Novipirellula caenicola: one gene and its partner. Each later gene encodes a partner of the first gene's protein in a complex. Links are inferred from orthologs where the notes say so. Each region holds a gene or a part of one and is shown on either strand. Other genes may lie near its edges. The genes, in order: accC and accD.

What was found.
Region 2: the proteins of accC (region 1) and accD are in contact, whole or in part, in a solved structure (PDB 8UXZ), measured with the Escherichia coli proteins. The link is inferred for Novipirellula caenicola from one-to-one orthologs.

What each region holds. Positions count from the first base shown.
Region 1 is NZ_BAABRO010000001.1:716,135-727,226, reverse strand. The notes cover bases 3,643-6,524. They hold accC (acetyl-CoA carboxylase biotin carboxylase subunit), read left to right. Parts: upstream 3,643-4,352; coding sequence 4,353-5,696; downstream 5,697-6,524. Other genes in these bases: ABEA92_RS02505 (hypothetical protein), read right to left, coding at 6,425-6,524; ABEA92_RS02510 (gamma carbonic anhydrase family protein), read left to right, coding at 5,708-6,235; accB (acetyl-CoA carboxylase biotin carboxyl carrier protein), read left to right, coding at 3,852-4,337; ABEA92_RS02525 (M24 family metallopeptidase), read left to right, coding at 3,643-3,795. Outside these bases: ABEA92_RS02535 (hypothetical protein), read left to right, coding at 1-1,045; ABEA92_RS02530 (leucine-rich repeat domain-containing protein), read left to right, coding at 1,849-2,706; more of ABEA92_RS02525, read left to right, coding at 2,710-3,642; more of ABEA92_RS02505, read right to left, coding at 6,525-6,661; ABEA92_RS02500 (hypothetical protein), read left to right, coding at 6,831-7,664; ABEA92_RS02495 (hypothetical protein), read right to left, coding at 8,010-9,533; ABEA92_RS02490 (hypothetical protein), read right to left, coding at 9,523-11,092. UniProt on the Escherichia coli protein: This protein is a component of the acetyl coenzyme A carboxylase complex; first, biotin carboxylase catalyzes the carboxylation of the carrier protein and then the transcarboxylase transfers the carboxyl group to form malonyl-CoA.
Region 2 is NZ_BAABRO010000016.1:81,510-92,625, forward strand. What follows is about bases 2,722-5,627. They hold accD (acetyl-CoA carboxylase, carboxyltransferase subunit beta), read left to right. Parts: upstream 2,722-3,658; coding sequence 3,659-4,597; downstream 4,598-5,627. Other genes in these bases: ABEA92_RS24245 (pyruvate carboxylase), read right to left, coding at 2,722-3,367; ABEA92_RS24255 (serine/threonine protein kinase), read left to right, coding at 4,692-5,609. Outside these bases: more of ABEA92_RS24245, read right to left, coding at 1-2,721; ABEA92_RS24260 (hypothetical protein), read left to right, coding at 5,892-6,728; ABEA92_RS24265 (hypothetical protein), read left to right, coding at 6,706-6,915; ABEA92_RS24270 (proline racemase family protein), read left to right, coding at 7,254-8,288; ABEA92_RS24275 (NAD(P)/FAD-dependent oxidoreductase), read left to right, coding at 8,344-9,747; ABEA92_RS24280 (dockerin type I domain-containing protein), read right to left, coding at 9,942-11,116.

The DNA of each region.
Region 1 (11,092 bases):
CGAAGCCGAGTTGCTGGCCGAGGCGGAGCCGGCGGACGTCGAGGTGGCCGAAGAGCAAGTCGAAGCGGTAGCGGATGTCAAAGCGGTAGCGGAAGCGGATGAATTTGAGGCTGAGGTCGAGCTAGATGCGATCGCAGCGGACGCAACTTCTGCGGATGCGACGATCGGTTCTTCGGCGATCATTGCCACGATCGAAGAAGCCTACATGCCGTATGATTTGGCGGCCGCCGATATCCAAGTTTGGAACTTCTATCCACTCGTCTACAAACCCTACTGTATCTTAGACCGCAACAATCACGTCGAAAAACCAGAGATGTGGTCGACCGCCGAAGTCGAAGCGGAAGCGGTTGCGGAGTTGGACGCAGTTGCTGAGGTCGAAGCGGTAGCCGACGTCGAAGCGGTAGCCGAAGTTGCATCCGTCGACGAGGCATCCGTCGACGAGGCCGTCGTTGCTGATAAAGTCGCGATGGATGAGGCCGAAACGGCGGACGAAGTGGCTGTCGACGAGGTCGAAGCCGTGGTCGATGTCGAAGCGTTGGTCGAGGCGATTGTCCAGAGCGAGCCAGCTGAGATTGACGACGCGGAACTGGTGGCCGACGACGAACTGGTTGCGGACAGCGAACCGGTTGCCAATGCGGAGCAGGTTGCGGACGCGGAGCAGGTTGCGGACGCCGAAACGGTTGCGGACGTGGATCCGATTCTTGTGCAAGCGTCGGCGGATTGCTTGTTGGACGAGTTGATTTGGAATGTGGACACGGTGACGCCAAGGGTGGCTCGTCATCTTCGCCGCGGTGCCGCTCGACGATTGGGCCGGATGCTCGGTTCGCGGTTCCATCGCGTTGCCACCTCCAGCCACCAAGTGGCTCATCACGCGGTCGAGTTGATTGCTGGTGTCTGGCCTGTGCCCGCGGTCCAGCCGGTCCCCGAGTCGGTTGGCGAAGCGTTGATGGTTCGAGCCGGAGCGGTGGCTGCCGCCGAAGCATCGGTACAGGTCGCCGAAGTGGTGGTGGAAGCCGACTTGTCGGTCCAGAGTGAGCTTCGCTAACAAAAATGCGGTCAACCCAGGCTGCAACCGTCGCGACGACGTGGTGCAGCCTGGGGGCGTTTTTAGGCGGAATTTGCGATCAAACGCTGCCGAGAATGGACCGCCAAAAGGAGTCGGCTCGGAACCGTGAAACTGAAAAAGTTTTCTCGAATCACGAATCGCCGTTGACAGCGGTTTCGGCTAGGTGTTAATCCCACACCCACGGTTGCAGAAAGCAGCCGCGGGGCTAAACGAATATCAAGAAGTTTCATCGTAGTTGGACGTATTGCGGGATTCGTTCAAACGCCATCTTCGGATGGTTTGAGCATCCAAAGCTTGGGGCGACGGTTACTGGGTCAATCGTCTCGCTGAGCCGCTCGGCGATGAAACTTCTGTGTGCATCGGGGTTTTGCTTCGGCGAAACCCCGATGCCACGATACAGGTGTATCTTCTAAGGTTGCGCGTCGGGTTACGATTTTTCGGGAAAAACGACAATAACGCAACTTCAGAAGATCCATCCGAGGTTGTAACACCCGGTCGTCAGCGATTCCTTCGCAGACTTTTTGTTACCGCAACACTGACGGCACGCTGCGTACTCCAACCGCCATCGCCGTGCCGCCACCTTTGGGACCCCAAAACGGCCGGCCCTGATTGCAACCCCATCGTGCGGGGGCCACTACAGTAGCGGCCACCACGGGAAAAAGGATTCCACCGAAAACGGGCCACAAGAAAAATGGCTTGTCATGGGAAGTGTCCGGAGGGGCCGTCCACCTCGATAACGATAGACCTACTCGAACCAAGATCGCGCCGCTAAGATCGTGGGCATGGCACAAGAATCTACAGACGAATCCGACCCGCGAAACGCCGCGGTCGATGGCACCGCGAAGGACGCTGCGAACCTCGATTCGGGGTCGGGCGACGCTGCGGAGGCTTCGGCGAAATTTCGTGGCCAACGATGGGCGATCGGCGTGACGATTCTGGTTGTCGCAATTGCCTATGCCGGATATCGCTGGACCCAATCGAACCCGACCTCGGCCCAGTCCCAGCACGTCGAGCCATCGCCGCAGGAAAAGTTTGACCAGATTCACGAACCGTTGGTCCAAGGCAAGGCGACGGCGCTGGAGATCGACGATTTCGAAATCACCGATTCGATGCTGCTGCAGGTCAAGGATCTTGAAGCGGTTGAAACGCTGATTGTCGATCAAGGACGCGTTACCGACGAAGGCATCGCCCACTTGCCAACGCTACCGAATTTGCAGTTGGTCCGGCTGCGATATTCGCCGATTACCGATGCCGGGATGGCGACGTTGGCCAAGTGCAGTTCGCTATGGTATGTCAACCTGCCTCATGCCGAGTGCACCGCAAAGGGAGTTCAGTTGTTAAAGGCGATCCCCGAACTGCGACAGCTGCGGATTGCCTCGCCGAAGCTTGGCAACGAAGTGACTCGCGAAATCGCGTCAATCCAATCGCTCCGTGGCGTGCATTTAATCGACGTCCCCGTGACCAACGACGGACTGAAATCGCTCGCCTCGCTTCCCTATCTCGAGTCCTTGTATTTGGACAATTCGTTGGTAACCGAATCGGGATGGCGGTGGCTGTACACAAACTACCCTCAGATTCACGTTCACGTGAATCAAGAACACCACGATTACGATCCCAAAGCCCACGTCCACCACGATTAAATCATGACTCAACGGCTCGACGCACTTCGCCAATCGCTCGCTTCGCTGGAAATCGACGCGATGTTGGTGACCGACGAAATCAACGTTCGTTATTTGACCGGGTTTACCGGCGACAGCTCCTATTTGTTGGTCGGGCCGGATCGAGCGACGATGCTCAGCGATGGTCGCTACGAAATCCAATTGGCCAACGAATGTCCGTCGGTTTCGGCTGCGATCCGCCCGCCGAGTCAATTGATGATGGATTTGGTCAAACAAGTGCTAGGCGATTCGGGGTACGAGCGGGTCGGAATCGAGTCGGCCGTGATCTCGCTAAGCGATTATCGCAAAATGAGTGACCAATGTCCCGATGTTTCGTGGATCGAGACCACCGGGGTCGTCGAGCGCCAACGAATGATCAAGGACGAAGACGAGATTGCGACCACTCGGGGGGCCGTTTCGATCGCCCAGCGAAGTTTTCAGTCGCTCGTGCCAATGTTGTCGCCGAAATGGACTGAGCGGGCGATTGCACATGAATTGGAAGCGAAAATGCGATTTTTGGGGGCTGAATCGGCAAGTTTCAAGCCGATTGTCGGGTTTAACGCCGCCGCCGCCTTGCCGCACTATCATCCCGCGGAAATTTTTATGCCGACGAACGGCGTGGTGCTGATCGATTGGGGGGCAAAATACCGGGGATACGCCAGCGATATCACGCGGACCTTGTCCGTTGGCAACGTTTCTAGCGAGTTTGAGCGGGCGTACGAAGTCGTGTTAGAGGCTCAAATGGCGGCGATTGACGCGATCAAACCGGGAGTCGAAGGCAAAGAAATCGATAAAATCGCTCGCGGCGTGATCGGCAAAGCGGGGCTGGGAGACAAGTTTAACCACGGTTTGGGGCACGGAATTGGGCTGCAAATCCACGAATCTCCGCGGATGTCGTCGAATTGTGAAGATGAACTCGCTGCGGGTATGATTGTCACCGTTGAGCCTGGAGTGTATATCGGTAACGAATTTGGCATTCGCATCGAAGATGATGTACTGGTGACGGAAACTGGTTGCGAAGTGCTCACTACCCTACCTAAGGGTCTCGATGATTGTCGGTTGGTGCTGTAAAACTTCCGCATCCCAAAATTTACATGAACGTCAATCTTTCTGACGGTGAGTCAAGTATGAGTAAAGGCGGAAAGCAAAGTTCCGATATTTTCGATATCGATCGGCTTCGCATGATCGTAGAGTTGATGGAAGAACACGAATTGTCGGAGGTCGATCTCCAACAAGGCGATGAGAAGATCAAACTAAATCGTGGCTCAGCCGCTCCGGTGTACATGCCGGCCGCAGCTGCACCGGCACCCGCAGCCGCATCGGCACCCGCGGCTGCCCCTGCCGCCGCGGCGCCTCCGGCAAGCGCGAACACGATCACCATCGACGCTCCGATGATCGGCACGTTTTATTCACGGGCCAATCCCGAATCCGAGCCGTTTGTCAAAGTCGGTCAACGCGTTACCGAAGACACAATCGTGTGTATTGTCGAGGCCATGAAGGTCTTCAACGAAATTCCCGCCGAATGCAGCGGAACCGTTGTCGAGATCCTGGTCAACGACCAACAACCGGTGGACTTCGGCAAGCCGATGTTTCGTATCGATCCGAACGCCTAAAACGTAGACAACTCTGTGATTAAAAAGATCCTGATTGCCAATCGTGGCGAGATTGCTCTGCGCGTGATCCGCGCTTGTCGTGAAATGGGAATCGGTTCGGTGGCGGTGTATAGCCAAGCCGATGCCGATTCGATGCACGTCAAATTGGCGGACGAAGCGTATTGCGTTGGTAAACCGCGTAGCGTTGACAGCTATCTAAAAATCGACCAAATCATCGCGGCCGCCGAAGTGGCCGGCGTGGATGCGATTCATCCCGGTTATGGCTTCTTGGCCGAAAACGCTCACTTCAACGAAGTGTGCCGGTCCAGCGGATTCGAGTTCATCGGTCCAAGCCCGCAAGCGATGGAAAAGTTGGGCGATAAGAATACCGCTCGCGCTATGGCCATCGCCAACAACGTTCCGGTCGTTCCCGGCAGCGATGGGTTGATCAACGACAACGCCGAAGCGATCGAAGTCGCCAAAAAAATTGGCTTCCCCGTTTTGATCAAAGCGACCGCTGGCGGCGGTGGGAAAGGGATGCGGGTTGCCGAGGACGAAAAAACGTTGGCGACCGCGGTTTCGCAAGCTCGTACCGAAGCCGAAGCGGCATTTGGTAACGGCGGCGTTTACCTGGAACGCTACGTCGGTTCGCCTCGTCACGTCGAAGTCCAAGTGATCGCCGATTCGCACGGCAACGTTTGCCATTTGTTCGAACGCGATTGCAGCGTCCAGCGACGGCATCAAAAGTTGATCGAAGAAGCGCCTAGTCCGAGTCTTCCGGAAGAGCGACGAATCGAAATCTGCGAAGCCGCTGTGAGAATGATCCGCGGAGCCGAGTATACCAATGCGGCCACGGTCGAATTCATTGTCGACGCCGACAACAATTTCTACTTCATCGAAGTGAACGCGCGAATTCAAGTCGAACATCCGGTCACCGAAATGATCACCGGAATCGATTTGATCAAAGAACAGATTCGCGTCGCCGCAGGCGAAAAACTTTCGTTCACTCAAGAAGATGTGAAATGCGAAGGTGCCGCGATTGAATGTCGCATCAATGCCGAAGACCCCGAGAAAAATTTCCAGCCCAATCCTGGACGCATCGACAAGATGTTTGTTCCCGGCGGTTTGGGCGTGCGGTTCGATTCGCACGTCTATGCCGGCTACACGGTGCCGCCCTACTACGATTCGATGATCGGAAAATTGATCGTTCATCGGCCCACCCGTGCCGAAGCGATCGCAACGATGCGGCGGGCGCTGCGGGAAATGCAAGTCGAAGGCATCTGCACGACGGCGTCCTTTCACGACAAAGTCTTGCAGCACCTCGAATTCCTCGAAGGTCGCCACGATACCAAGTTTGTTGAACGCGAATTCTTGAAGTAGGTTCCGGCGTCATGTCAGCTCGTCGAATTGATCCCGTGTTCCGGCCTGAGCAGATTGATTCGTCAGCGTTTATCGCGGACAACGTCACCATCTGTGGTGACGTGACCATCGAAGAATCCTCGAGCGTGTGGTTCGGATCGGTTGTTCGCGGAGATACCGAGTACGTCAAAATTGGCAAGCGGACCAACATCCAAGACTTGTCGCTGTTGCATACCGACCAAGGTTCGCCTTGCGTCATCGGTGACGATGTCACCGTGGGGCATTCGGCGGTCGTGCATGGTGCGGTGGTCGAAGACGGTGCGTTGATTGGGATCCGTGCCGTGGTGCTCAGCCGGGCCAAAATCGGCGCCGGTGCGATCATTGGTGCCGGAGCGGTGGTAACCGAGGGGACCGTGGTCCCCGCGGGCAAATTGGCCGTTGGCGTTCCCGCCAAAGTGATTGCCGATGTCAGCGAAGAACAGCGGAAGCGGTTGATCGAAACCGCCAAACACTACGTGCATTCGGCCAGCGTCTACAAAGCCGCAGAAAAATCAAAGTAGATGCCATTTGCCGAACGCGGTGCAGTCGTTTGCGCTAGCGTTGTGCGAGTTCGGCGTAGCGGAAGTCGCGGGCGGCTTGTTGTTTTGGTCGTACGATGGACTTCCTAGTCCGTCGAATCAACCATTGACGGACTAGGAAGTCCATCCTACACCCCTTGCCGCAGGAACCTTCACTAAATCAACAAGTCGTCAACGGCTTGTTGATTTATTGAGCCGCGACGCGTCAGCGGCCGGGTCCCACGCACGCCCCGGTGCCTTTCGGCCCACCGGTGCGATTTGCAATCGGGGCAAATCATCAAGCAGGTAACGACCTTCGCCAGCAAGGTGAAGACTGGCACTTTTCGCGGCAACCATCCACGCGTTTGCTGATCGTTGCGATGGGAAACAAGTGCCGTCATTGGCAGTCACGGAATTTGCGTAATTCATTTGCCTATCCTTAGCCATGTTCTAGGATAGAAGTGGTTGAATTGCGCACGGCTGACGGCGATTGGAATGGTTTTAGGGATGTGTCCCTAAACTCGCCGCATCGCGTTCGAGCGATCTCGTCAGCAGGCCTTCGATTGTGTCGCGATGTTTCGCGCAGGAGCCAGGATTGATGTTGTTTTCTAATATGCGTCGAGTTGCGTTTGGGATCGCGGTTGCCGGATTGGTTTTCGGCCAGTCGTCATTGATGGCCCAAAATCGTGGCGGTGGACATCACGGCGGTGGACATCACGGGGGTGGGCATCACGCTGGGCATCATCATCATCACCACCATCATGATCATGGCCACTTTGGTGGCGGCTATGGTTTTGGTAGCGGCTTTTACGGCAGTAATCTATATTCGGGCCGGGGTTTCAGCATTTCGATCGGCAGTGGATATCCGTACGGCTACAGCGGATTTGGCTACGGCAGTCTCGGCTATGGTGGGATCGGCTACGGCAGCGATTACTATCGCTATCCCGCAACCGGTTACACGCCGATTTACCGTGGGTCTACCTATTACGGTTCGGCCTACCCCGGATTCAGCTACGACACCGCGCCTGCCTACGGCGGGTCCACCTATCCGTACGAAAGTGCGATTGAACCCCAATATGGAGTGCCTGGTTACCGCAGCGAATTCCAGCATCAGCCCAGTGTCGAGCCGCCTTACTCGGTAGGTCGTGTCGACCCATCGTCGTCGGACCTGCGTCCAGGAATGGTGCTGCCTGATGGATCGACGGTGCTGTCAGTCGGACCACTCGACGGATCGGTTGTATCGCCGCAGGTCGAGCTGAATTCAGGAAGCGGCTCCGCCGTACCAACCGAAGCAATGCCAACCGAAGCCGCACCTCTCGAAGACTCGGAAACCGATACCGAACTGGTTCCTGTACCCGAGCTCGACGAAGCAACCCACCGCGGGCCGACCAAAGCACCAAGTCTCGATTTGAACGCGGGAATTGGCGTCTAATCGTCTTGCAAGGATGAGGGCCTGCTCGTAGCGGAAGCCGTAAACGGCTTGTTGATTTACGAAGTTACCTGCGGCAAGGGGAGTATGATGGACGTCCTCGTCCGTCAATGATGGATTCGACGGACTAGGAAGTCCATCGTACGACTAAAACAACAAGCGGTAAACGGCTCGTTGATTTTGTGAAGTTTCCTGCGGCAAGGGGGGATGATGGACGTCCTCGTCCGTCAATGATGGATTCGACGGACTAGGAAGTCCATCGTACGACTGAAGCAACAAGCCGTAAAGACTTTCGTCCTATTCGCGAAACAATCCGACGCATGCGTAAACGTTCCGCTGCTCTCAACTCTACTTGCGAATCAGCGTGATTCGCTGCATGTCGAATTTCGTCGAATTGACTTCCATGGGAGGACTTACCGACTCGTGGCCGGCCGCAAACCGCTGGATGGCTTCGTCGAGGTGCCCCTCCTTTAGTTGGGCGGTCCACAGCACGACTTCGCTGCCAGCGGTTGTTTGCGGCAGCAGAGGCCGATCCTGGTAACCGAATTCGACGCCCGGCATGATTTGCCAATCGTCGCTCGTTAGCCCCACATCGCGAAGGTCCGCAAGCGATTGTGGCCACGCGTTGTTTTGCATTTGATACTGCTTGATTCCAATCGCAGTTAAGGCCCAACGTCGATTCGATTCGTAAGTTGCCATTCCGGCATTTGCAAAGTGGGTGGAAACCGTCGTTGATGCAATGAGGGAGGTGCCCGATGCAAACGGGAACGACGTGAGCGAAACGGTGTCCAAGCCTCCATGCCGCTGGTCGTACCATGGCTCGCTCTGCAAGCTAAGGAACCTGGACCATGTTCCAGGTTCTCCCATATCTCTCGCTCGTTGCATAAATTGGATCCATTGCCAAGCCGCCTGGGATGAAAGCTTGACTGGCAGCGAACCTCGGTACTCTCGGTTGATCTCACCCGCAACCACGCCGTCGCTGAGGTCAAGTTCGTCAAGCGAAACCGCCATGGTCTGCTGCATCTGTTGGTCCAACCGCTCGGCGTAATTTGGAGCCGTCTCGATCATTTCGCGTAGCGTTGCCAGTTGGTCTGCGTCCCAGTCGGCTACCGCAAGCGATTCGCGAATCAGATGGATCACTTCGCCCGGAATTATTTTTGCTGTAGCGGTCCAAGAGGTCTCGATTTCGGAATTTAATTTCCAGTTGGTGCGGATGAACCTTTGCAAAACTTCGATCGCAAGATCATTCTCACCATGCGCGATCGCTGATCGGAACGCTTGGTTGTCATCCTCATAGAATTCCCAGACGCTCGATATGGAATGCAGGTGTCTGGCCCAGAGCACGAAGGGAAACCAGACCGCTTTGTCATCGCTCGTCGATGATCCACGGTTCAGCAATGCTTCGCGTGCACGCGTCAGTGCTGCGTCCCGTTTGACAACAAAATCGACGACGGGAAGCGACGATTCCCCTTGGCGAGCCATCGACGGAGTTTCAGAGAGCGTCGACGGTAAGTCCAGCCCTGCGTCTCCGCTCCGTACACCCAGACTTGGTGCGTCCTGCAACGGCCGCGACGCTTCTAATAGCGTTGCCCAGGCCGGCGTCTCCTCTCGGCTCGTCCGTTGATCATACCGTCTGGCCAACGATACGCGGTCCACGGGATGTCCGGCGGCAATCTGCTGTGCGACGTATTCACGGATGTTTGCTTTTGCAGCGTTTGCCTCGATTGCATCCAATGCGAAACATCCCGCCAGCACGACAAAAGGGAGTGCGATCAGCCCCAACGTCACCCATTCGGCTCTTGTGACGCTGCGGCGCGCCGAGGTACGGCCGTCACCAGAGACGGTTTGTGATCGATCGACTTTAGGATTCATCGGATGAGGCTCCTTGTTGCGTGGCGTTGACATTCGAATGCTTCGCCTTCTGAAAGCGTTCAGCTAGCTCTTTGGCTTCACTTTCCCACAGGGCATACCATTGACATCCAGGGAAGGAATGAAGCGTTGCGATGTGATCGCCATACAGCGTCGACTGCAGCGAATCGGCATAGGGCGAGATATCAAAATCGCGGTCGCTGCCAAGCGTCGCTCGAGCAAGTTTTCGGCGATGTGCGAGCGTGGATTCGCCTCGTTCGCCTGCTGTGATCAAATGCAGCAGTTCGCTGCTGATCAGGTCCGCCGTTGGATCGGTCAACCATTCAGATTGCAGGGCGGGTTTCGATTCAAGCAACCAACTGATTACGTAGCCACCCAAGTTTTGGTGGGCACGCAACTCTGGATCGTTGTGAAATCGACTCCACGATGTTAACACCGCCCCGCGACGGGCCTGTGAACGGCTTGACGAGTCGCCGAGCATTTCAATGGCCTCGGCGATGGCGGGTTCGTTCCAAAGTTGTCGGGTTTCGGGGTGAAGCAGCATTCGTGTCAGCGCAATTTCGATATAGTCGGCAAAGCACTGTTCACGAATACGCCAATTCAAACGCAGTCGTTTGGCAATCGACGTGACAAAGTCAACCCATTCCACAAAATTCTCACGCGGACGCTCGCTCGATTCGTCTTCCCGCTGTAGCGAATCAAGCCAACGCACCTGCATCAATTGCGTGGTCGTGACCGCTTCGTTGATAAAGATATGCTCGGCTTGTAGCGGGGTATGCTTGCCGCCGTTAAGCTCGAACCAAGCCTCGGGACGCTCGCCGACCGACTCGAGTGCCTCGACGACTTTCGCGGTCGGCATCTCCATCACCTGATTTTCCGTTAACTTTTCGTAGGGCGTTTGCAACCGGTGCATCGAAAACGAGGGCCTGACCTGCGTGCCGCGTTCTTCGCTCATCTGCTTCATTTCGGCAACGCGTGACGCTGGAATCGATGGAAACGAGCGAGTCTCGTGCCAGCACCAAACGTAAGGCAGTCCAAACACCGCGATCACTGCCAAAGTGTGAGTCGACAGGAAACCGACCGTACGAGGCCCTTCCATGTGACGCGGCATCTGCACGCAGGTTGCCAACAATGGCATCATCGCGATGATGCCGAGCAGCCATACCGGAGTTCCCATGGTGATCCAGCAACTGCCCAGCCAATACACGCAGACGGTCGAAAGCAGCGGAGCTAAAAACGCCGTGCCCGCAAGCACGCGTAGGACTTGGCTCGTCCACTGGGACACTCCGTACGCAGTGACCAAAACTAAAATCAGTGCGACCGCCGAAAGCATCGGAATGGGCGCTGCGAAATTTGGGTCGACAGAGTAATGGTCTGAAAGCATCCCGACGACGATCAGCCGTTGCAACAAGATGTAGACGACCGCGGCTGTGGCGAGGATGGCGAATCCCACCAGATGGCGGCCCCACCACGCTTGTATCGGAGAAATGCCACGATCCGCCAAAAATCGCATCGCCGCACTGCTGCCGTCACCATGAAACGCGAGGACCCCGAGCCAAGAG
Region 2 (11,116 bases), on another replicon or contig:
CTTCGAGCACCATCAATTTCTGGCCCTCTTTGACCTTGTCGCCTTCGGCTGCAGCGACGGTAATCACCATACCCGGCATGCTGGCGGCGACTTGGCCAGGATCGTTGGGGTCCGCCTTGACCGCCGCTTTGACTTTCGGTTCGAGCGATTTGTCGAGGATCGACACTTCGCGTGGTTGACCGTTCAGTTCAAAGAAAACAGTCCGCGTCCCATCAGGATGAGGCACTCCGACGGCGAGGAATTTGACGATCAAGCGTTTACCCGGTTCGATATCGACCGCGATTTCTTCGCCCGGTTCTTGTCCGTAGAAAAAGTTAGGCGTCGGAATGTGATCGACGTCGCCATACGTGTTGCGGTGTTTAGCAAAGTCCTCGAACACCTTTGGGTACAGCAGATGCGTGACGGCGGCGCGGTCGTTTTCAGGATCGCCGGTCAACTTGGCGGCCGCCGCCCGAGCGGCAGCGACGTCGGCGTCAGGCATCGAATCACCGGGACGATTGAGAACCGGTTTCTGGTCACCCAAGATGATCTTGATGACTTCGTCGGGGAATCCGCCTGGCGGTTGTCCCATCCGTCCGCCGATCAAATCAATCACGCTGGCAGGATAGGCAAGCGATTTGTCAGCCGTCAAAACGTCTTCGGCTGACATCTCGTTAGCAACCAAGAACAGCGCCATGTCGCCGACCGCTTTGCTGGTCGGGGTGACTTTGACGATGTCACCAAACAAGCGATTCACGCCGGCGTAGGCTTTACATACTTCGGCCCAGCGATCGGATAGCCCCAACGCACGAGCTTGTTGATACAAGTTGGTGTATTGTCCGCCCGGCATTTCGTGTTCGTAGAGGTCGCCGGTAGCGGGCAACACGCTGCTTTCAAAGGGCAAGTAAAATTCGCGTGCGGCTTGCCAATATGTTGCCAACTGCGTCAACGCCTCGGTCGATAGAGAAGACTCGCGATCGGTATCGCGAAGCGCTTCGACCAACGTGTTCAAGTTGACTTGGCTGGTTCCGCCGGAAAGCGGTGCGAGTGCGGCGTCGGCAATCTGCAAGCCTTCGCCAGCGGCAGCCAGGATGGTTGCCGCTTGGATGCCTGCGGTGTCGTGCGTGTGGAAATGGATCGGGATACCAATTTCTTCTCGCAACGCACGGATCAACTGGACCGCCGCCGCCGGTTTGCAAAGTCCGGCCATATCCTTGATCGCCAACAAATGGGCACCGCGTTTTTCCAGCTGTTTAGCCAGTTCGACGTAGTACTTGATGTCGTACTTGGTGCGACGTGGGTTTTGCAGGTCGCCGGTGTAACAGATCGATGCTTCGCAGATCCCGCCTTCGGCCAACACCGCGTCCATCGCCACGTTCATGTTTTCGAGCCAATTGAGTGCATCGAAAACACGGAAAACGTCCATCCCTGCTTGCACGGCTTCGCGTACAAACAAACGCACGACGTTGTCGGGATAGTTTGTGTAGCCCACCGCGTTGCTGGCTCGCAGCAACATTTGAGTCAGGATATTGGGGACCTGTTCACGCAAGTCGGCGAGGCGTTGCCACGGAGATTCTTTTAAGAATCGCATCGTAGTATCAAACGTGGCTCCGCCCCACATTTCCAGTGAAAACAATTGGGGCGTTAGCTGGGCGTACGCTGGTGCGATTTGCAACATGTCAAACGTTCGCACTCGCGTGGCCAACAACGATTGATGCGCGTCTCGCATCGTGGTGTCAGTAAACAGCAATCCTTTTTGATTCTGAACCCATTTGACAAGTCCCTCGGCACCTTCGCGGCGAAAGATGTCCTTGGTTCCTTCGGGTAACTGTTTGCCGGGCAGTTCCGCGAGTTTTTTCAGTTGCGGTACCGGAGCCGGTTCGCGGCGTGTTGCCACAGGGCGTCCGACGACAAGCGGGTTGCCGTTGACGATCGTTTCCCCCAGAAACGCCAACAACTTGCTCGCTCGGTCGCGGCGGCGTGGCAATTCAAACAGCGACGGCGTTTGGTCGATCAAACGGGTCGTGGCCTCGCCGGCCAAGAACGCCGGATAGTTGATCATCTTGATCAAAAACGGGATGTTCGTCTTCACGCCACGAATGCGGAATTCGTGCAAACAGCGGTTCATGCGTGATGCAGCCGAGGCCAGCGAGGGAGCCCGTGCGGTGACTTTCACCAACATCGAATCGTAAAACGGGTTGACCACCGCGCCGCTGAAAGCGCTGCCGGCGTCCAAGCGAATCCCCAGCCCGGCGGCGCTGCGGTAATGGCTGATCCGGCCGTAATCGGGACGGAATTGGTTGCTCGGGTCTTCGGTCGTCACGCGACACTGCATCGCAAACCCGCTGGTGTGAATCGCGTCTTGCGACGACAATCCCACCTCTTCGCTATCGAGCGGATAGCCCTGGGCGACCAAGATTTGGCTGCGAACGATGTCGATCCCTGTGACTTCTTCGGTCACCGTGTGTTCAACTTGGATGCGAGGATTGACCTCGATAAAGAAGAATTGCTTTGCGTCAACATCGTAAAGGAATTCGACGGTGCCGGCATTTTCATAGCCGCTGGAGTCCCCGCCGACGGCGCGGCCGATTTTGATTGCCGCTTCGCACATCGCTTGGCGGATGTCGCTACTCAAGTTCGGAGCCGGTGCGATTTCGACGACCTTTTGGTGTCGCCGCTGAACGCTGCAGTCACGTTCCCACAGGTGAACTAAGTTGTTGTGTCGGTCGCCGAGCAATTGGACTTCGATGTGACGCGCTCGCTGAACGAACCGCTCGACAAACACTTCATCGCTGCCGAACGCGGTTTTCGCTTCACGCTGAGCCGCTTCGAGTGCCGCCGGCAATTCGTCTGCCGAATTGACGACCCGCATTCCGCGTCCGCCGCCTCCTTTGGATGCTTTCAAGATCACGGGGTAGCCCATCGAGTCGGCGATTTCGAGTGCTTCATCGACGCTAGAGAGCGCTTCGTTCTTGCCTCCCAAGACCGGCACCTGGGCCGCCTCGGCGATCTTGCGTGCGGCGGTTTTGTCCCCGAGCTGCTCCAGCGAATTGACGCTGGGGCCGACAAACAAGATGCCGGCGTTTTCCAGTGCCCGGGCGAACTCGGGGTTTTCCGACAGGAATCCATAACCCGGGTGGACCGCATCGACGTCATGCTTCTTACACAAGTCGACGATCGCTTCGATGTTCAAGTACGAGCGGATCGGTTCGCCGGGTTCGCCGATCTGATACGCCTCATCCGCCTTGAAGCGGTGCAGTGCGTAACGATCTTCGTGGGAATAAATCGCTACCGTGCGAATTCCAAGTTCCGTTGCACTGCGGAAGACTCGGGTCGCGATTTCGCTGCGATTGGCGACAAGGAGTTTACGTACCGGTCGAATCGTCATGATCGTGTCGTCGAAAGAAGAGGAAGGGGGGGCGGGTTTCGACTCAATTATCCGCAGCAGCCAATTTTTCACCCGCTTTTCCAAGCGGTGCGTTTGGAGCGTCAAGTTGAGTAGACTGCAATTTAGCGAAACCGGGACTTGGGGTCATGAGGGGTGCGGGGGGCCATGTCCCGCATTTGACTACAAGCGACTAGAATTTGAGGGAGCACAAATTGGAAAAATCGGCTAAGGTGAAGGTTCGATTCCGACTTTGAAATTGTTGATCCCCAAGACAGTATGGTCCGAAATAGCATGGCAAGCGTTGATTCGACCCCTTCCAAGACCGATGAACCCAATTCGTCGGTGACCTCTGCCCCGTCGCAATCCGAAGGGATTTTGGCTGCGGATGCTTCAACCGGCCAAGAGAGCGTGGACAAGGCGGCACCGCCCAAAAAACGGGGCGTTCCCGAAGGATTGTGGGTGAAATGCCCCGGTTGCGGTGCGTCGGTCTACAAGAAAGAGGTGGCCCAGCGGCTAAACGTTTGTCCCAAGTGTGAATACCACTTCTACGTCTCCGCAACCGAACGTATCGCACAGGTGTTGGACGAAGGAACCTTCGAGCCGATGAACGAGCATTTGCGGTCTTCGGACCCGCTCGAGTTTTCGGATCGACGCAAGTATTCCGATCGGCTGGTTTCGGAACAGAAACGGACCGGGCTCAGCGATGCCGTGCTGACCGGTACCGGAATGGTTCGCGCTCGCCGGGTCGCATTTGCGGTCACCGACAGTGCGTTCATCATGGGAAGCATGGGGTCGGTGGTCGGTGAGCGGTTGACTCGTTTGATCGAATTTGCGACCGAACATGACCTGCCGCTGATCATCATTAGCGCCAGTGGTGGGGGGGCCCGAATGCACGAAGGGATCCTTTCGCTGATGCAGATGGCCAAAGTGTCCGCCGCGTTGGCACGCTATGACGAAGCGGGCGGGTTGTTTGTCAGTGTTCTCACGAACCCCACTATGGGCGGGGTTGCCGCCAGTTTTGCCTCGTTAGGAGATTTGGTCTTTGCCGAGCCCAAAGCGTTGATCGGATTTGCCGGGCCGCGAACAATTAAGGCGACCATCGGGATCGAATTGCCCGAAGGGTTCCAGACCAGCGAATTTCTGTTGGAGCACGGTTACATCGATCGAATCGTGCCACGAAAATCGCTAAAAACGGAGATTGCTCGCGCAATTGACTATTGTGGAAAGTAGGTTTTCAGAAGAAACGTAGTCCATTGAAGACGGCGATTTCGAAACCGACGGCGCTATTTCCCTTTTCTCCTGTTTCCAAATGCTCACGTGACCTATGGGGCTATTTGATTCGCTCAAGGCTAAATTCAATTCCGGTTCCAATGGCGGAGCAAAGGCCAATCTAAAAGCCAACGCGCGAATAAACGTCGAGCTACGTTTTGACCGGATGCGAACCAGTGCCACCGGCACGATGAGTAATTTCTTCGTCGCCAACGATCGTGAGCACAAACGCACCGTTGGCGTCAAATTGCTTGACATTGAGAAAATGGAGCAGTTTGAAGCCCGTTTCAAAGGGCTGAAAAAGCCAAGTGAAGGAGAGATCGCGTTGGGAATGAAACACCCCAACGTGGTTGAAACCTACGAAGCCGGGGTGACCAGCAAGGGGCAACCCATTTTGGTAATGGAGTATGTCGAAGGCCCCAGTTTGCAGCATGTGATCGTCAATCGCCAAGAAGCGAACTTGAAGGGCAATCGGATGGGATTGATTCGCCAGATGGCCGAAGCGATTCGCTACGTCCATTCACGCGGCTTCATCCATCGCGACATTTGCCCTCGCAATTTCATTTGTTTTCCCGATTTCAGCGGCCTCAAGCTCATCGATTTTGGCTTGACCGTGCCTGCAACGCGTCACTTCATGGCGCCGGGGAATCGCACGGGGACACCGCTCTACATGTCGCCTGAAATCGTCCGTCGTCGAGCGACCGATTTTCGTGTCGACATTTTTTCGTTCGGAATCACCTGTTACTGCCTGTGCTGTTTCGAGCATCCATGGCAGGGAGATGTAGTGAACGGAAAGGCAGCTCTGCACCACGATACCTCGCCGCCGAAGGATCTGTTGGAGCGGTGCCCTGAGATCGAGCCACGGTTATCGCGGGCGATCATGGGCGCGTTGCAGCCGAACGTCGAGAAGCGAACGGCAAGCATGGATCAGTTCCTACAAGCGATTAAATCGCTCGAAGGACTCGACTACTAGGCCGGTTGGGGGAGGGAATTGATACCGTAAAAAACGGTACAAACCGCCCCGACTGTTAATCCAGGTTCGGTTTACCTGTTTTAACAACGTTTTCGTTGACACTCTATTTATTGGCTAACTATACTTCACTGGTCGAGTCAAGCGTGCCTTTCGCGACTCGTCCATCAGAGCGTGCCAGCGTTGATGAATTGACATTGGATCAATTCACCCGCCTATCGTGTCGCTGGATCTCTTTTTCGTCGGGGATCTCTTGTCGGTCGGAACGTATACGGAATTTTCGCAATGACCCTACTTGGGAAGTCGTTCTCAGTCATCATTCTCATCCTCAGCTTGACCTTCATGGTTTTGGCTTTGGCGGTTAACGCATCGCACCGCAATTGGCGGGACGTGGTGACAGGCCCGGGTGGACTGAAAGAACAAATTCAAGATTATGAATCAACCAACGAGCAGCTTCGTGATACGCAGCAACGCGTCGAAGCTGCCTTGGCTCGTGAACAAGCCGCGCGGCGAACCGCATTGGCAGCGTTGACGACTCAGTTGGACCAATTGAAAGACCAACTGCAAAAACGGGAAGAGAGCTATCAGCAAAAAGAAGCTCAAAACACCGTCTTTGCTCAAACCGATCGCAGCCGTGCTTTGCAGCTCGAAGAGTTGACGGCCGAAGCAAATCGATTGCGGCAACAGATTCGCAAGGAACAAGAAGACCGCGACACGCTGTTTACGCAAACGTTGAAATTGACCGACCAAATGAACCGGTTGCGTGGGATTGTTCAGATCCAAAGCGAGCGGAACGATCAATTGATGGCCCAAGTAACCCGTTACAAAGAGGTCGTCGATGCCAAGGGGATCGATATCAACGAACCCCTCGATGGATCGCCTCCGGATCGCAACGGCACCGTTTTGGTGATCAACCGTCCTAAGAAACTGGTCGAAGTTTCGATTGGATACGATGATGGGCTGCGATCAGGTCATCATCTCGAAATCAGTCGACAGGGCCGCTACCTTGGCAAGGTCCGTGTGTTGAAAATTGAACCTGACCGAGCGGTCGCGGAAATCCTGCCCGACTTCAGCCAAGGCACTATCCAGGAGGGCGACCGTGTCGACACTACCCTCGACTGAGAAACCACGTAAACAGCCACCCAGTGTTTACACCGTCATTTTGATTCTCGCGATGTTGTTCATGCTCGTTGCGGTCATCGCAATGTACGTCGAACTGGGCCGCTGGGCACCCGATTATTATCGCACCAACAGCGCTCAACCTGGCGCGATGGTAGTGCCGGTTGATCGCACAACCGCACTGGCTTAAAGCATCGATCGGCGAGTTGGTTTGAAAAAGCCATTGGCGTTTGCGTCCCCGCAACTCTGCCCGGTGCTGCAATCGCGACCAACATCTTCACGAGACTTACAGCCTCCGTCCCCCCTGTTCTCGCACGCTATCCATGACGATGGCTGGGAAGAATGGGTGGGACTGCGACAGCGGCGATGATTCTGCGCCGTGGAGACTTGTGGCGCGATGATTTTGTTGCAAACATAGTTGCTTAGCCATTGCATTTTGCGTGGCTTCACGCTTACGTCCCCAGCTCGATTGGAACGTTCGCGTGAATGGACTGAAACCTTGATTGTTTGCCATACAATATCTCTCTCATGAAAGTCTCTGCTCCGAAAGTCGAGCGTATCTCGACGGTTGATTCTCACACTTGCGGTGAACCCACACGGACGATCGTTTCGGGTGGTCCCGATCTTGGCAAAGGGACGTTGATTCAGCGTCAGCAGCGTTTTGCCAAAGAATTCGATCACTATCGCACGGCGGTAATCAATGAACCACGAGGAAGTGATGTGTTGGTGGGCGCCCTGCTGTGTAAGCCCACCAATCCCGAGTTCGCCGGCGCAGTGATCTTTTTTAATAACACCGGGTACCTAGGGATGTGTGGTCACGGTGCGATCGGCGTCGCGGCAACGCTTGCCTATCTCGGCCGCATCGGGCCCGGGTATCATCAGCTCGAAACATCGGTGGGCGTGATCGGTTTCGAATTGGATGAAGACATGCACCGCGTCACGGTCGAAAATGTTCCGAGCTATCGCTATCGCAAAGCGGTGGCCGTCGAGGTGCCAGGGTTTGGCCAAGTCGTTGGAGATATCGCCTGGGGCGGCAATTGGTTCTTTTTGGTTCGCAGCGAGTCGGCTCAGATTCGTCCGCAACATCTCGATGAACTGTTGGCATTTACCAAAGCGATCCGCAAAGCTTTGGATGACCAAGGCATCACCGGCCATGGCGGCAAGGTGATTGACCATATCGAGTTGTATTGGGATTCAGAGACCAACGACGGTCGCAACTTTGTGCTTTGTCCCGGCGGCCAATGGGACCGATCACCATGTGGTACCGGCACGAGTGTTAAGTTGGCCTGTTTGGCTGCCGATGGTGAACTGGCTGCCGGAGAACGATGGCACCAAGAAAGTATCATCGGGACCTATTTCGAGGCCAACTATCGCTTGGCTACCGATGAAGAAATCAAGCAGCTCGGCAACATTGGGCTCGACCCCAAGCAAACTGTGGACGATTCCGTGGCAGCCAGTGCAGGGATCATCGTACCGAGTGTCACGGGCGAAGCTTCGGTGACCGCCGAAAGCCAATTGTTGCTCGACCCGGACGATGCATTTCGGTACGGGATCCCGGTGTAAACGTGCTTCGTAAACCGCCGAGTCCATCCGCTGCCCATCTGACCGTTCGGTACTTATGACCGCCAAACACGTGCCTGATCCGTCCAGTTCGTCGCAGCACCAACTGCCAGAGCACAATGCTGGCCAAGACGAGCCGGGCCAGCCCAACGCAGGCCAGCCCATCTCAGGCCAACACGTTCAGGGCCAGCGAATTGCCGCGTCCGCAGGTGAGTCTCAGCATGTCGCCATCGTCGGCGGCGGAGTCGTCGGTATCGCATGTGCCCACTACTTGAATCTGCGTGGCTATCGTGTGACGGTGATTGACCGCGGCCGTGTTGGCGGTGGCTGCTCGCACGGCAATTGTGGTTACGTCAGCCCCAGTCATGCGTTGCCACTGGCTGAACCGGGGGCGATTTTCTCAACCATCAAAGCGATGTTAAAACCGAATCCACCACTGCGGATTCGGCCGGGGCTGAACCTCCATCTGTGGAAATGGTTGTGGAACTTCTCACGTCGCTGTAACGAGACGGATTGGATTGAATCGGGGCATGCGATTCATCCGCTGTTGACCGAGTCGATGCAGCTGTACGGTGATTTGATTCGCGATTACCAATTGGATTGTGAATGGACCAAGCAAGGATTGTTGTTCGTCTATAAGAATCAGCATGCGTTTCAAGCGTACGCACCGATCGATGAGATGCTGCGTCGTGATTTTAATGAACCGGCGCGGCGAATGTCGGCGAGTGAGCTATTGGATTTTGAGCCCGGTTTGCAAGAGGATGTCGCGGGGGCTTGGTATTTCGAACATGATGCCCATTTGCGGCCGGCACGCTTGGTCGCATCTTGGCGTGATTCGCTGCAGAGCCGCGGGGTAGCGTTTGTCGAAAATCAATCGCTCGAATCGATCGAAGAATCGGGCGGTAATGCGACACGTGTGTCGCTGTCGTCACAGCAAGTCACGGCGGATCATGTGGTGATTGCCACTGGCGCCTGGACACCGCTGTTAGAGAAGATCCTTCGTTTTCGTGCACCGATTCAGCCAGGCAAGGGCTATTCGATCACGATGCCGCGGCCTGAGGGCTGTCCTCGCACGCCAATGATTTTGCCCGAGCGAAAGGTGGCGGTGACACCGTGGGGTTCTGAGCTGCGTTTGGGATCGATGATGGAGTTCATCGGTTATGATTCGGCGATCTCCAAGAAACGTCTCGGGTTGCTGACCCAGGCCGCGGCGGACTACCTGAAGTGCAAACTGCCTGAATCGTTCTCTGAAACCTGGTACGGATGGCGTCCGATGACGTACGACAGCACTCCGATCATTGGACGCTGCCCAGGATTCTCAAACGTCTTCTTGGCGTGCGGACACAACATGCTAGGGCTGAGCATGGCGCCCGCCACCGGCCGTATGATTGCCGAGTTGGTCTCGGGCGAACCGACCAGCATCCAAACGCGGCCCTATCAAGCGGAGCGTTTTATCGCTTAGAGCGACTATTTGTCGCGGGGCTCATCTTCTCGCCGCACAAACCAAAACCAAAGGAGCCCCATGCTGGTCAGGATGAGTACGAGGGAGGTGACGGAGATAATCAGCGAGATCATGTTAGGGTGCAGGTTGTAGGAAGGGGGGCGGCGTGACGCCAGTGACGGTTTACTGCACCCTTTTCGCGTTTTCTAGCGTTTTTAGAACAGCAAACCCTCTGCGCCGATGGCCTGGTTTTTGTCGAGCTCATTATCGCGGATCAGAGCATCCACTTGAATAGGGGCAAATATGGCCGGTGCACGCTCCCCTTCGCCCTCGCTTTCTCCGCTGCCGATCCGATTCAGTTCGTTGATGACATTCAGTGCATCAAGCGGAGTGATTCGATAGTCGCCGTTGACGTCGTAATAGCCGTCGTCGCTCGGTTGTTCAGTATCAGGGTCGAGCAGCGCGTTTCCGTTGCGAAACTGCAACGCGTTGATGACGACCAACGCATCAGCTGCGGTTACAATCCCGTTGCCGTCCACATCAAATCGATTTTCTGCGTTTTGAAACAACGGAGCTTCGTCATCAACTAACTCAATCGTCGCAGAATCCGCAACATAGCCGCTTGCCGCGAACGTGTAGCTGTATTGCTCGGATGATTCGGGATCATCGTCATCGACGGGGACCACGTTGATCAGCACACTTGTTTGATTCGCCGGGATGACCAATGCACCATCAAAGCCCAATTCATTTGTATTGCCACCACTGACTTGAATCGGCAACGCTTGCGATACGTCACTGTTGCTGCGGGTGATCCGCAGCTGCACGGTATTGGATGCGTCTTCGTGAACCGAATCGGCGGTGAAGCTGGCGCTAAGCGTCTCGTGATCTTTGACCAGCAAATCGATCACGCCTGGATCCACTCCAGCGGCCGACGCCGATAACTGGAGCGATTGGTCGCCGTCAAGCAAGGCGTCGTCCACTGCCGCGACAGGAACTTTGACCGAAGTTGCATTGGCGGGAATGACAGCAGTCGCAGGGACGGTGGCTTCGCTGGCGTCCGTTGAATTCAATGAAACCGTCAGCGGGCTGCTCGAGGCCGGGCCTGACCGGGTGATCGTCAATTCGGCAGCGCTTCCGCTGTTTTCCAAAATCGAGGATTGGTTTAGTGCAAGCGAAAGCTTTGGAGGCGATGAGACCGAAACGCTAAACGTTTTCTGGTCAACCCCGCCGTCGCCGTCTTCGACGCGGACAACAACGGTGAAGTTGCCCGCAGCGGCATAAGTGTGCGTGCCGTCAAACGAGGCCAGCGTCGGACGTGTGGCATTGCCGGTTTGATCGATTGTTGCAACGCCCGAAACGACGTTGCTTCCGTCACCCCAGTCGACCGTGT